One region of the Staphylococcus sp. Marseille-Q1834 genome, then DNA from elsewhere that is predicted to be linked to it. Evidence: riboswitches for the same ligand, from Rfam matches in the RefSeq annotation. Region 1 holds a riboswitch; each other region holds the start of a gene.
The links. A riboswitch is a leader RNA that binds a small molecule or an ion and turns the genes downstream of it on or off. The one in region 1 is predicted to bind S-adenosylmethionine.
Positions count from the first base shown of each region.

Region 2: another riboswitch for S-adenosylmethionine. It lies ahead of LIX58_RS06155 (MetQ/NlpA family ABC transporter substrate-binding protein); the one in region 1 lies ahead of metK (methionine adenosyltransferase).
Region 3: another riboswitch for S-adenosylmethionine. It lies ahead of LIX58_RS01570 (methionine ABC transporter ATP-binding protein); the one in region 1 lies ahead of metK (methionine adenosyltransferase).
Region 4: another riboswitch for S-adenosylmethionine. It lies ahead of metX (homoserine O-acetyltransferase MetX); the one in region 1 lies ahead of metK (methionine adenosyltransferase).

Region 1 is NZ_CAKASN010000002.1:577,384-580,988, forward strand. Features, by position in the region: gene LIX58_RS11920 (NERD domain-containing protein) at 1-334, opposite strand, end outside; gene metK (methionine adenosyltransferase) at 492-1,688, opposite strand; SAM riboswitch class I at 1,805-1,916, opposite strand; gene pckA (phosphoenolpyruvate carboxykinase (ATP)) at 2,081-3,605, shown strand, end outside.
Region 2 is NZ_CAKASN010000001.1:1,250,258-1,253,862, forward strand. Features, by position in the region: gene LIX58_RS06145 (LPXTG cell wall anchor domain-containing protein) at 1-194, opposite strand, end outside; gene LIX58_RS06150 (hypothetical protein) at 371-796, opposite strand; SAM riboswitch class I at 942-1,048, shown strand; gene LIX58_RS06155 (MetQ/NlpA family ABC transporter substrate-binding protein) at 1,161-1,976, shown strand; gene LIX58_RS06160 (aspartate aminotransferase family protein) at 2,351-3,605, shown strand, end outside.
Region 3 is NZ_CAKASN010000001.1:300,665-304,269, forward strand. Features, by position in the region: gene LIX58_RS01560 (MetQ/NlpA family ABC transporter substrate-binding protein) at 1-568, opposite strand, end outside; gene LIX58_RS01565 (methionine ABC transporter permease) at 589-1,284, opposite strand; gene LIX58_RS01570 (methionine ABC transporter ATP-binding protein) at 1,277-2,302, opposite strand; SAM riboswitch class I at 2,385-2,491, opposite strand; gene LIX58_RS01575 (thioredoxin family protein) at 2,549-2,845, opposite strand; gene LIX58_RS01580 (toprim domain-containing protein) at 2,838-3,224, opposite strand; gene gcvH (glycine cleavage system protein GcvH) at 3,490-3,605, opposite strand, start outside.
Region 4 is NZ_CAKASN010000001.1:845,679-849,283, forward strand. Features, by position in the region: gene serS (serine--tRNA ligase) at 1-114, shown strand, start outside; gene LIX58_RS04250 (AzlC family ABC transporter permease) at 558-1,253, shown strand; gene LIX58_RS04255 (AzlD domain-containing protein) at 1,250-1,579, shown strand; SAM riboswitch class I at 1,678-1,781, shown strand; gene metX (homoserine O-acetyltransferase MetX) at 1,854-2,822, shown strand; gene LIX58_RS04265 (YybS family protein) at 2,908-3,605, shown strand, end outside.

The DNA of each region.
Region 1 (3,605 bases):
GGTCACGAATACCAATTAATCGCATGTCCGTTACATATTCACTTGTATTTTTAGAGAAAAGTTTTAAAGCATCAATTTCACGATTTTTTCCGCTAATTGTGGCATCGAAATCTTCTTTTTGTCGAGTAACTTGTTTCTTGTTTTCGATACGCTCTTTTTCTAAAGCCTCTTCATGCGACTCAAGCATTTGCTTTTCTTTAAGACTGTATTCTTCTTTCGTATTCTGTTTGATATTATTTTTACTTTTCAAGGTAACTAAGAATAATATTAAACAAATGATTGCTACAACAATTGCTGCAATTAAACCAATTTCTATTGGTCCAAATGAATTCATTAAAACAACGCTCCTTCAGACTGTAGACAATTTCTTTCAGTCATTATACTTAAAATTACTTTATCGACAAGCTTACTTCTTTACTATCAATAGTCCTAATTATAATAGAAATGATTAATAATTTCGATATAAAACATCAAATTTTGTATAGAGGTAATTATGCTTGTACAGCATCTTTTAAGACATTAACTTTGTCTAATTTCTCCCATGGTAATAGGACATCAGTACGTCCAAAGTGACCATAAGCTGCTGTTTGTTTATAAATTGGTTGTTTTAAGTCTAACATTTTAATAATGCCCGCTGGTCTTAAGTCAAAGTGTGCTCTAACCGCTTCAACTAATTGTGCTTCTGATACTTTACCAGTATTAAATGTATCAATAGAAATCGAAACTGGTTCAGCTACACCAATTGCGTAAGCTAATTGAACTTCACATTGATCAGCTAACTCAGCTGCGACAATATTTTTAGCTACATATCTTGCTGCATATGCTGCTGAACGGTCTACTTTAGTTGGGTCCTTACCACTAAAGCAACCGCCACCATGACGCGCATAACCACCGTACGTATCTACGATAATTTTACGTCCTGTTAAACCAGCGTCACCTTGAGGTCCACCGATTACGAAACGACCTGTTGGATTAATAAAGAATTTAGTTTCGTCATCAATTAAGCCTTCTGGTACCGTAGGATAAATGACATGTTCTTTAATATCACTTTGAATTTGTTCTAATTCAATATCATCAGCATGTTGAGATGATACAACGATTGTATCGATACGTTTAGGTTTGTCATCTTCATCATATTCTACAGTTACTTGAACTTTACCGTCAGGACGTAAGTAATCTAAAATACCATCCTTACGTACATCTGATAGACGTTTAGCAAGTTGATGAGATAAGAAGATTGGTAAAGGCATATATGTTTCAGTTTCATTTGTAGCGTAACCAAACATTAAACCTTGGTCTCCTGCACCAGTTGCTTCAATTTCTTCTTCTGAAATATCTTCACGGTACTCTAATGCTTTATCTACACCTTGTGCAATGTCTGGAGATTGTTCATCAATTGCAGTTAATACTGCCATTGTTTGATAATCATAACCATATTTTGCGCGTGTATAACCAATATTTTTAATTGTTTCGCGTACAACTTTAGGGATATCTACATATGTAGAAGTTGAAATTTCTCCTGCAATTAAAGCCATACCTGTTGTCACTGTCGTTTCACAAGCGACACGTGCATTTGGATCATCTTTTAAGATTTCGTCTAAAATGGCATCAGAAACTTGGTCAGCGATCTTATCAGGGTGGCCTTCAGTCACTGATTCTGAAGTAAATAAACGTTTATTATAAGTCATGTTTTGCTCCTTTTATTATTTAAATTTACGAAAATTCTCTTTCAAATTGTGAGCTCAAAATAAAAGAGCCCTCTTCACTATAAAAGATAGAGAGAAGGCTCTTAAACGTCCATTCGCTCTTATCGTTCAGACCATATATGTCTGCAAACGGTTTGGCACCTTTCTTTTGTTAAAAAGAGGTTGCTGGGTTTCATTGGGTCCATGTCCCTCCACCACTCAGGATAAGAGAATCCGTTACTAACTATACTACCGAATCCCCTCATCAATGTCAATTTCGATTTTTAAAAGTTTTTGTCTTTTCCAGGTGGAATAAATAAGGCAATATGTTATACTAATTTAATGTAAAGGCTTACACGAAATATTTCAATAAATTGATGCTGGAGGGATTGGGTATGTCAGTAGATACATACAGCGAAACACCTAAAATTAAACATTTGTTAGAGAAAGAAAGCTCACTGTTTCAACTTTCTACTACACAACTTTACAACAAGATTTTAGATAATAACGAGGGCGAATTAACTGAACTAGGAGCAATCAATGCAAGTACAGGTAAATATACTGGACGTTCTCCTAAAGATAAATTCATCGTAACTGAACCTTCTTATAAAGATAATATCCACTGGGGAGATATTAACCAACCTATTGATGAAGAAACCTTCTTAAATCTCTATAATAAAGTTTTAGACTATCTTGAAAAAAAAGATGAACTTTACGTTTTCAACGGCTATGCTGGAAGCGACAAAGATACTCAACTTAAACTAACGGTTATCAATGAATTAGCATGGCATAACCTATTTGCACAAAACATGTTTATTAGACCTGAATCAGTTGAAGAAGCTAAAAATATTAAGCCAAACTTCACAATTGTTTCAGCACCTCATTTCAAAGCAGATCCAGAAGTAGATGGCACTAAGTCAGAAACATTTGTTATTATTTCATTCAAACATAAAACAATTTTAATCGGTGGTACTGAATACGCTGGGGAAATGAAAAAAGGAATCTTCTCAGTAATGAACTACTTATTACCAATGCAAGACATTATGAGTATGCACTGCTCTGCAAACGTAGGTGACAAAGGCGATGTAGCTTTATTCTTCGGTTTATCAGGAACTGGTAAAACAACGTTATCTGCTGCACCTGACCGTAAATTAATCGGTGATGATGAACATGGTTGGAATAAAAATGGTGTCTTCAATATTGAAGGTGGATGCTATGCTAAAGCAATTAACCTTTCAAAAGAAAAAGAACCTCAAATCTTCAATGCTATTGAATATGGTACAATTCTAGAAAATACTGTAGTTGATGAACGCGGTCGTGTAGATTTCGACGATAACACTAATACTGAAAATACACGTGCAGCTTACCCTATTCACCATATCGATAATATTGTGTTACCTTCAAAAGCAGCACATCCTAATACGATTATCTTCTTAACTGCAGATGCATTCGGAGTACTTCCTCCAATTGCTAAATTATCTAAATCACAAGCAATGTATCATTTCTTAAGTGGTTTCACTTCTAAACTAGCTGGTACAGAACGCGGTGTAACAGAACCTGAACCATCATTCTCAACATGCTTCGGTGCACCATTCTTACCATTAAACCCTATTAAATATGCTAATTTATTAGGTAAATTAATCGATGAGCATGATGTAGATGTTTATTTAGTAAACACAGGATGGACTGGCGGTAAATACGGTGTAGGACGTCGTATTAGCTTACACTATACACGCTACATGGTTGACCAAGCTATTACTGGTAAATTAAAAAATGCTGAATTCATTAAAGATGAAAAATTCGGCTTAAGCATTCCTACTGAAATGGAAGACGTACCTAAAACAATCTTAAATCCAATCAACGCATGGAGCGATTCAGATAAATATCGTGCTCAAGCTGATGATTTAATTAAACGCTTTG
Region 2 (3,605 bases), on a different contig from region 1:
TCGCCTTTATCTACTGCTTTTTTGAAGTTTTGTAAATTAGGGTTGCCTCCACTGTTTGACATCGCCGTAGTTGCAACTTGTTGGGCATTATCTTGCGTTACAACTTCTGCAGCAGATGCATGTGCTGGATTTGCTACAGATAGCAATACTGTACTTGTTAAAACAGTTGATGCAATTAAAGAGACCTTCTTCACAATGAAAACCCCATTTCATTTATTATCAATTACAGCTTTAGTGTAGCATTGAAATAACAATTGAATAGGGGTTTAAAATAAACAATATTGAATTTTTAATCTAATTTAAAGAAATGATAGTTTGTAAATATTAGTTAATGATAGTAAAGATTTTTTTAAGATTTTCAAATGACTTTTTAGAAGCTCTTTTTTGAAAAGTAAGGAATTGCACAAGCCATTAAAACTGTAAAAATCAAGTGCGCAATCATCCATAATCCATATTCACCCCAACTAAAGTGGAAAAATGAGCGTTGAGCCATAACAATTAATAGGGGATATAATACTGCAAAAACAATCAATAATAAGAAATAACTGATTCTATAAAACGGTTTAGAAATATGATAAATCGCTAAGAAAATAATATAAATGATAAAACCGATGAATACATGAATCAATAATTCAAGAATTAATGGTGTTTTGCTAGGATCTGCAAGAAAATCTATATTAATTAGCAATAAAGTTAAATGAGTCGACTGTACTAATACATCCATAATAAACATGATCAGTAATAATAAAACGCTAATAAGCAATGCACTAAGAAAGTGGTAGCCATACCGTACCATAATCATCCATCCTTCAAATGTGTTTACCAAGCTATTCCCTATGGCAAAGTAAATCACACATTTTAAAAATTTAGAATGTTTAGAAAAATATTGACCTAAATGCTATCCAATGCTAATATGATAACAATTCAATAAGACTTATTAACTCTTATCAAGAGTGGTGGAGGGATGTGCCCTAAGAAGCCCAGCAACCGTCGTTTAACGAAATGGTGCTAATTCACATAAAGTAAACAATACTTTAAGAGATGAGAGAAAGTGTATCGATACTTTCTCTTAAATAATAGAAAGTATTTTTTTATGTCTTCTAACTATTTAAGAGTTGAGGTGTAATTGAATCATTATTAAAAAAGAGGTGTCGATATACATGAAAAAATGGTTAAGTGTGATAAGTATTTTAGTTTTAGTTATTGTATTAGCAGGATGTGGCAAAGATAAAGAGGATAATAAAAAAATCACGGTTGCTGCTTCACCTGCACCACATGGAGATGTGTTGAAGAAAGCAAAAGAACAATTAAAGAAAAAAGGTTATGATTTAGAAGTTAAAGAAGTAAATGATTATAAAGTGCCAAATAAATTATTAGATAAAGGTGATGTAGATGCGAATTTCTTCCAACATGTGCCTTATTTAAAAGCTGAAAGGAAAAGTCATGGATATAAAATAGAAGAATTAGGTAAAGTATTTACAACACCTATGGGTGTATACAGTAAAAAATACAAAAAACTGAAAGATATTCCTGAAGGTTCAACGATTTATGTTTCAAATAACCCAGCGGAAGAAGGACGATTTTTATCATTCTTTGTAGACGAAGGTCTCATTAAGTTGAAAAAAGGTGTCAAAATTGAAGATGCAAAGTTTGAAGATATTGCTGAAAATAAAAAGAATTTAAAATTTAATCATCAGCAAGGTGCTGAATTTTTACCTAAGACATACAAAAATGGCGAAGGAGCAGCAGTGATTATGAATTCTAACTATGCCATCGATAATGGTTTGAAACCATCTAAAGACGCGATTGTTATGGAAGGTAAATCATCTCCGTTTGCTAATATTATTGCTGTACAAGAAGGGCATAAAAAAGATAAAAAGTTCCAAGAATTGTTAAAAGTAATGCAATCGAAAGAAATAAAAGATTATATTAAAAAAGAATATGGAGACGATGTAATTCCATATGATAGCAAATAATTATTTATAGAAATGACTCTCAAAGCTACTGCTTTGTGGGTCATTTTTTGAATGCATTTATTGATTGGTTGTACAATTCTTTCGAGAATTAATGCTAATTATTTATCTATTCGAATATAAATTTACCACAAGAAAGTTTAGTCGAACTTGGTATCTAAGGTCTTGTCTTAAAGAAAGCTGTTGAGTCATTTATATTCATTATCTCCACTCTCTTCAAAACTTTTTATATTTTAAATATTCAGAAAATATTTACAAATCTGATAATTATTAGTAAGATATTGATTACTATTATTAAATGAAGTTTATTGCGAGGGCCAAAACTTTTCAAAAAATAAATGTATAAGGGAAGGCACGTTATGGGAGGATGAGTAATCATGAGTAAGGCAGAGGAATTAATTAAAGAAGACGGACGATATTTTGCAACATCTGGGAGAATAAAATATTACCCGTTAGCGATTGATCATGGATACGGGGCAACATTAGTTGATGTGGATGGGAAAGCGTACATTGATTTACTTTCAAGTGCCAGTTCTCAAAATGTAGGGCATGCACCGAAACGCGTTACTGATGCGATTAAGAAACAGGTAGATAAGTTTATTCATTATACGCCTGCTAACATGTACCATGAACCAGCCGTTAAGTTATCTAAAAAATTGTGTGAGATTGCGCCAGGGGATTATGAGAAGCGTGTCACATTTGGATTAAGCGGCTCAGATGCAAATGATGGAATTATTAAATTTGCACGCGCGTACACAGGACGCCCCTATATCATTAGCTTTACAAATGCGTATCATGGGTCAACGTTTGGCTCACTCTCTATGTCAGCGATTAGTTTGAATATGCGTAAACACTATGGACCATTGCTTAATGGCTTTTACCATATTCCTTTTCCAGATAAATATAGAGGGATGTATGAACAACCTCATGCGAATACCATCGAAGAATACCTTGCGCCACTTAAAGAAATGTTTGCGAAGTATGTGCCGGCTGAAGAAGTGGCTTGTATCGTTGTTGAAACGATTCAAGGTGATGGTGGTTTATTAGAACCGGTAGAAGGTTATTTCGAAGCACTTGAAGCTTTATGTCACGAACATGGTATTTTACTAGTGGTAGACGATATTCAACAAGGTCTTGGTCGTACAGGAACTTGGAGTTCTGTCGATCATTTCAACTTTACACCGGATTTAATTACGTTTGGTAAGTCATTGGCTGGCGGTTTACCAATGTCAGCTATTGTGGGACGCAAAGAAATCATCGAAAGTCTTGAAGCTCCAGCTCACTTGTTTACAACCGGTGCAAATCCGGTAAGTTGCGAAGCGGCTTTAGCTACAATAGGGATGATTGAAGAAGATGATTTACTAACTGCTGCTTCTGAAAAGGGACACCACGTACGTCAGCGCATGAATCAATGGGTAGAGAAATATCATTACGTAGGCGATGAACGAGGCATTGGTTTATCGATTGGCATCGACATTGTGTCAGATAAACAAGCGAAGACAAGAGCCTCTGAAGAAGCATTGAAAATCTGCAATTACTGTTTTGACCATGGTGTCGTGATTATCGCAGTAGCAGGGAATGTACTACGTTTCCAACCGCCATTAGTTATTACGTACGAACAACTTGACCATG
Region 3 (3,605 bases), on a different contig from region 1:
AAATTTTTGGTAAGTATTCAGCTGATTGTTTGTTATTGAATTTAATGTCTTTTTTGTTTTCAGTGATATCTTCGAATTTAGCGTCTTCGATTTTAACACCTTTTTTGATTTTAATTAAACCTTCATCAACGAAGAATTTTAAGAAACGACCTTGTTCAGCTGGGTTGTTAGAAACGTATACTGTAGCACCTTTTGGAAGGTCTTTTAAGCTTTTATATTTTTTAGAATATACAGCCATTGGTTCTAAGTGAACTTTACCAGCATCTTCAATTTTGTATCCTTTTTCTTTACTTTCAGTTTTTAAGTAAGGTACGTGTTGGAAATAGTTAGCGTCTAATTCACCTTTATCTAATAATTTGTTTGGTGTAGTGTAGTCGTTAATTGTTTTAATTTCTAAGTCATAGCCTTTCTTTTTAAGTAAAGGTTTTGCTTTTTCTAAGATTTCAGCGTGAGGAGCTGGTGAAGCACCAACTACGATTTTTTTATCTTTGTCCCCTCCGCCATTTCCACATGCGGCTAATACAACAGTAAGTGTAAGTACTAAAAATAAACTTAAAAGTTTTTTCATTAAATCAAACCTCTTTTCCCTTATCGTTTATCAATTTTATTTGCAATCCAATCCCCAATGAATTGAATTATAAATACAATAATTAAAATGAAGACTGTTGAAACTAAAATGACATCATTTTGGCTACGTGTGAAACCAGTTAAGTAAGCTAAGTTACCTAAACCGCCTGCACCAATAACACCGGCAATTGCAGTTGAACCAACTAAAGCAATCGCTGTAACAGTAATACCTGATACAAGTGCTGGCATTGATTCTGGAAGTAATACTTTCCAAATAATTGTCCATGTGTTTGCTCCCATTGATTGAGCCGCTTCGATGACACCTTTGTCAATTTCCTTAAATGCAATTTCTACTAATCTTGCGTAGAATGGTGCTGCACCAATAATTAAGGCTGGTAATGCACCAGTAGGACCACTTATTGTTCCTAAAAGAACACTTGTAAATGGAATTAATAACAAGATTAAGATAATAAATGGAATTGCTCGGAATAAGTTAACAATAAATGAAACTATGCTATAAAATATTTTTGCCCCAGTAGAATTGCTTCTAGCTGAAAGGAAGAGTAATACACCTAAGATTAAGCCTAGAATAAACGCGAAGATTGTTGAAACGATAGTCATATATAACGTTTCATAAATCGCTTGCCATACATCTGGCCATTGTACATTAGGCATTGTAACCATTTCATGAAGAATATCACCATATGATTTATTCATGCTTAATCACCTCCACATTGACATATCGCTTATGTAAATCATTTTTAAATTCTTCAAAAGCCTCATGCGTAATATGTGGAATATGGATAACTAAAAATCCAATTGAACCATCACGTGTATTTTTAATATTTGCTTCAAGAATATTAATATCAATATTCAAATTTTTAGTTATGTAAGACACGATAGGTTCAGTAGTGTTGTTGCCATTGAAATTAAGTCTCACAATGTAAGCATCTGAATCTAATGGTTCTAAATGTTTAATTGACTCTTCAAAGTCATCATCTAAATCATCTTTGACAAAGCGTTTTGTCACTTCGTGTTGAGGATTTTCAAAGACTTCACTTACTCTACCTTTTTCAATGACACGTCCATTTTCCATAACAGCTACTTCATCACAAATACGTCTGATTACTTGCATTTCATGAGTGATGATAACAATCGTAAGATTTTGACTCTCTTTTATTTTTAATAGTAAATCTAAAATTTCATCGGTAGTTTGTGGGTCAAGTGCACTTGTTGCTTCGTCGCACAATAACACGTCTGGATCATTTGCCAATGCACGTGCGATACCTACTCTTTGCTTTTGTCCACCAGATAATTCTGAAGGATAAGCATTTTCTCTACCTTTTAAGCCTACAAGCTCAACAAGTTCCAAAGCTTTTTGCTTAGCTTTCTCTTTAGAGACGCCAGCAATTTCAAGCGGAAACATAATATTTTTTAAAACAGTTCGTGACCACAATAGATTAAAATGTTGGAATACCATACTTACTTTTTGACGTTTTTTTCTTAACTCTGCTTTTGAAAGTTTGTTAATATTGTCGCCATCTATAATAATGTCCCCTGATGTAGGTTCCTCTAGATTATTGAACATTCTAATTAACGTACTTTTACCAGCACCAGAGAATCCAATCACTCCAAAAATTGAGCCTGATTCTATTTTTAAGTCAACGTGATCAACTGCTAGAACATCTTTATTCTTTGTGTGATAGCGTTTAACTACTTGATTTAATTCAATCACGTTAAGTGCCTCCTTAAAACTTTATGTAATTAAAAAATGCTTTCCCACTTTAGTTAAGTTGAGAAAGCATTGAAATATCTTTCTCTCATCTTCTAAAGTGTTAAACTTTATGTGAATTGGCACCATTTCTATTGTCTAGACGGTTGCCGGGCTTCATAGGGCACATCCCTCCACCTCTCTTGATAAGAGTTTTCGCACTATTTAATTAATTTATATCCTATCATTGCACTATAAATTCGTCAATCATTATTTTAATTTTTCTAACAAATAAGGTACAGATTGAAATGCGTAGATTCTATCTAGTTCCTTATCCTTACTCATAATCATTAACACAGGCACGGACATAATTTTATTTTCTTCGCTAAATTCTGGATGAAAATTTAAATCTATCTTTTTAATAGGCAATTTTAAAATCTCATTTGCGATGTCTAGCATGCGCTCAGAAATTTTACATGTGCCACACATGGGCGTATACCCAAATATAAGATGTTTATTTTCTTTGAAGTTTTCTCTAATATCTTCTACTTTTGTTGTACTACTCATTCATTAATACTAACCTTTCAGTCGTTAAATTAGGTATGAGACGCTTCTCCTTTCGAACAGTAAAACCGTATCTGCTCAAAACATTAGCAAGATAGTTTTTAGGACATCGCGCGACTTCACAGTACGTTTTATCAACATAAATGTGCTCACTTTCGCTCAGATATCGTTTGAACCACTTTCTAATTTTCTCACCCTCGTCATCTGAATCTGCAAGTACATACACTTGCTTATCATATAATGATTCGATCATATCATCTATCTTGTCGATACTCATTGTACCATGCGTACAGATAATATTGACAGGTTCAGCGATGACTTGTTGTACTCTCTTCTTATCAGATTTACCTTCAACAATAATAACTTTATTTAAAATTGCCATGCTCATCCACCTTCTAAGTCGATAATAAACAATCATTAACTTCTTCACAGAATAATCAAATTCTAAACTTATTTTACTAAGACTTAACATTTAGAATGATTTATTTTTGAAAGGCTCACTAACTATCATTATTTAATTTTAACGTGTATATACTTACCCTTACATATATGTATTTTAAGTGCGGGTTATTGTATTAATATTTGAGTAAATTAATTTTTATAAAATAAAAAACTCCATGATACGAAATCAAGGAGTTCCCTGTTAATTATTCACCAATCATTTCAGAATATTGATCAGCACTTAATAACTCGTCTAATTGACTTTCATCGCTAAGTTCAACTTTAACCATCCATGCTTTTTCGTATGGTGATTCGTTTACGA
Region 4 (3,605 bases), on a different contig from region 1:
ACATTCGCAGCTATCGTTGAAAACTATCAAAACGAAGACGGTTCAATTACAATCCCAGAAGCATTAGTACCATTCATGGGTGGTAAAACTGAAATCCGTCCAGTAAATGACTAATCTAAAATTTAAATAGAGGTTTATTAAGAAAAGTGGCTGGGACATAATAAAATGTCTCAGCCTACTTTAGCATTTTGGCAGTAGCTGACTGATTTGAAAATGCAATCAAATCTAGTCATCCTTGCCAGGGCGGGACAACGAAATTATTTTAATTTCTGTCCCGCTCCTTTTTACATCTACAAACTGCTTTTTCTTGCTAAAGTAGCGCAGTAAAATATATCAAATAAGACCACTCTTATAGAGGTAACTCTACTTTGATTCTCTAAAATTCTGACATTTTAAAATGTCTTAATATCAACGTTTTAACACATCTTTCAGTCTAACTTCACACAACCCTACGTCTAAGACTATTGCTACTATTCAGGGCGTGTATTAGACTAAGTTTAATTACTTATAGATTCATTTTTTCTTTAATACAAAATTTAAACAAAGGGGGTACTTAGATGACGTCACATGTGACATTTAAACAAGGGGTTAAAGAATGTATTCCTACATTATTAGGATATATCGGAATTGGATTGTCATTTGGAATCGTGACGGCTTCCCAACATTTTAGTGTTTTAGAAATTCTGTTGCTATGCTTACTCGTTTACGCAGGCGCAGCACAATTTATTATTTGCGCACTTGTAATTACAGGTACACCTATGTCTGCAATTGTCTTAACGACATTAATTGTAAATTCACGTTTCTTTCTCTTATCAATGACACTCGCACCAAACTACAAAGATTACGGCTTTTGGAATCGTTTAGCCATGTCTTCCATTCTTACTGATGAAACATTTGGTGTAGCCATTACGCCTCACTTAAAAGGGGAAAAGATTAACGATCGCTGGTTACACGGTCTAAATCTCACAGCCTATACGTTTTGGGCACTCGCAAGCATAGCAGGTGCCGTATTCGGTAAATACATTTCTAACCCAGAAATGTTTGGGCTAGACTTCGCCATCACGGCCATGTTCATTTTCCTGGCAATGGCACAATTTGAAACTATTAGAGGCTCAAAGATTAAAATATATCTCGTATTAATCGCATGTGTCATTGTGATGATGCTCATTTTAAGCTGGTTCATGCCATCATACGTGGCTATCCTTATCGCATCCATCTTTGCAGCAACACTAGGGGTGGTGATGGACCGATGACAACATCTTGGCATATGTTTATCCTAATCGTCTTATGTGGACTCGTAACCATAATTATTCGAATCCTACCATTCTTGATGATTTCACGAATACAACTCTCAGAAACCGTCATTAAATGGTTATCATTCATCCCAATCACATTGTTCACAGCACTCATCCTAGACGGTATCATCGTGCAACAAGAAGGCGTTCAAGGTTACACACTTAACATCCCGTATATCATCGTAACCATTCCAACCGTCATCATTGCACTCGTTACACGCAGTCTGACTATAACTATACTCGTCGGCATCGCACTTATTGCCGGGATACGTTTCTTCTTTTAAAAGGCAGTCCCAAATAGCTGACGATTGAAGTTATACCGACAATCAGATAAAATAAATTCAAACTAAAGTTAACGTGTAAATAAATAAAATAACATGAAACCTTATTATGAGAAGCAGAGGGACTTGGCCCAAAGAAGCTTCAGCAACCGGCAACTTCACGTACGGTGCTAAAACCAACGAGACACTACTCGAATGATAAGTATTAAAGCACAACCGCTTCTTACTTCTTCTAACAAGAGTAGGAAGCGGTTTTTATTTTAAAGGAGGTAATCGCATGACAAATTATACCGTAGATACTTTGAACCTAGGATCTTTTACGACAGAATCAGGAGAAACCATTGAGAATTTGCAGTTACGATACGAACATGTAGGCTATTCAGGTCAACCACTTGTCGTGGTTTGTCATGCCCTTACAGGTAATCATTTAACCTATGGCACAGATGAACATCCAGGATGGTGGCGTGAAATCATTGATGGTGGCTACATGCCCATCTATGATTACCAATTTCTTACATTTAACGTAATTGGTAGCCCATTCGGTTCAAGTTCGCCATTAACGGACCCACATTTTCCAAAGCAATTAACCCTAAGAGATATAGTTAAAGCTATTGAAAAGGGCATTCAGGCACTCGGCTTCGATAGAATTAATATCTTAATCGGGGGCAGTCTTGGTGGTATGCAAGCGATGGAATTGCTCTATAACAACCAATTTCAAATAGATAAAGCAGTCATCTTAGCTGCTACGGACAAAACATCGTCATATAGTCGTGCCTTTAATGAAATTGCACGTGAAGCCATTCAGTTAGGTGGCAAAGAAGGTTTGAGTATCGCACGCCAACTTGGCTTTCTTACTTATCGCTCCTCTAAAAGTTACGATCAACGTTTTACGCCAGATGAGGTGGTTACTTATCAACGCTACCAAGGCGACAAATTTAAAGAAAGCTACGATTTAACATGTTATTTAACTATGTTAAATGTATTAGATAGTCATAATTTAGATCGAGGTCGTGATGATGTAGATGAAGTGTTGCAGTCTTTAGATACGAAAGTCTTAACAATGGGCTTTACAGACGATTTACTCTATCCAGATGATCAAGTAAGAGCAGTAGGGGAGCGGTTTAAATATCATCGTCACTTCTTTGTGCCAGATAATGTCGGCCATGATGGTTTCCTATTAAACTTTAATGACTGGGCGCCAAAACTCTATCATTTCTTAAAGGTCACTCATTTCAAACGTAAATAATGGGAAAGACTTCTAATAAGAAGCATTCGCGCTATTTGTTTTAATCTTCCATAGAGGTTAAAATAGAGGTTATAGTCAAAAAAGTATAGGAGTGGCGAATGTGTTTTCAAAAGTACATCCTAAAGCAACCATTCTAGGAACGTTAGCACTTGTGGTTGTTGCTTTAGTAACGTATGTATTACCAGTTCTTGGTTTAATATTATGTCTATTCGCTACCATTCCCGGTGTGATTCTATGGAACAAATCGATACCATCGTTTGGAATTGGAGCTTTAGTAACCGTAATCTTAACCACTTTATTAGGTAATACGTTCGTATTAAGTGCCATGATTTTAGTTTTATTATTTAGTTTCGTAATTGGCCAATTATTAAAAGAACGTGCTTCTAAAGAACGTATCTTATATATAGCCACAGCTTATTTAAGTATATTTACTTTAGTCGCAATGATGTTATTACAAGTATTTAAAAAAATTCCAAGTGCCTCAACACTAATTAAACCATTTAAAGATACAATGCATGAAGCGATTGTAACCGCAGGCGTGGAATCAGATTATAAAACGATTTTAGAAGAAGGCTTCCGACAAATGTCAGTTCAACTTCCAAGTTTTATCATCATTTTAATCTTTATTTTTGTTTTAATTAATCTAATTATTACATTTCCAATTCTTCGTAAATTTAAAGTAGCAACACCTATTTTTAAACCGCTATTTGCTTGGCAAATGAATCGTTCATTACTATGGATATATATGGTTGTATTGCTATGTGTCATGGTGGCAACTGAACC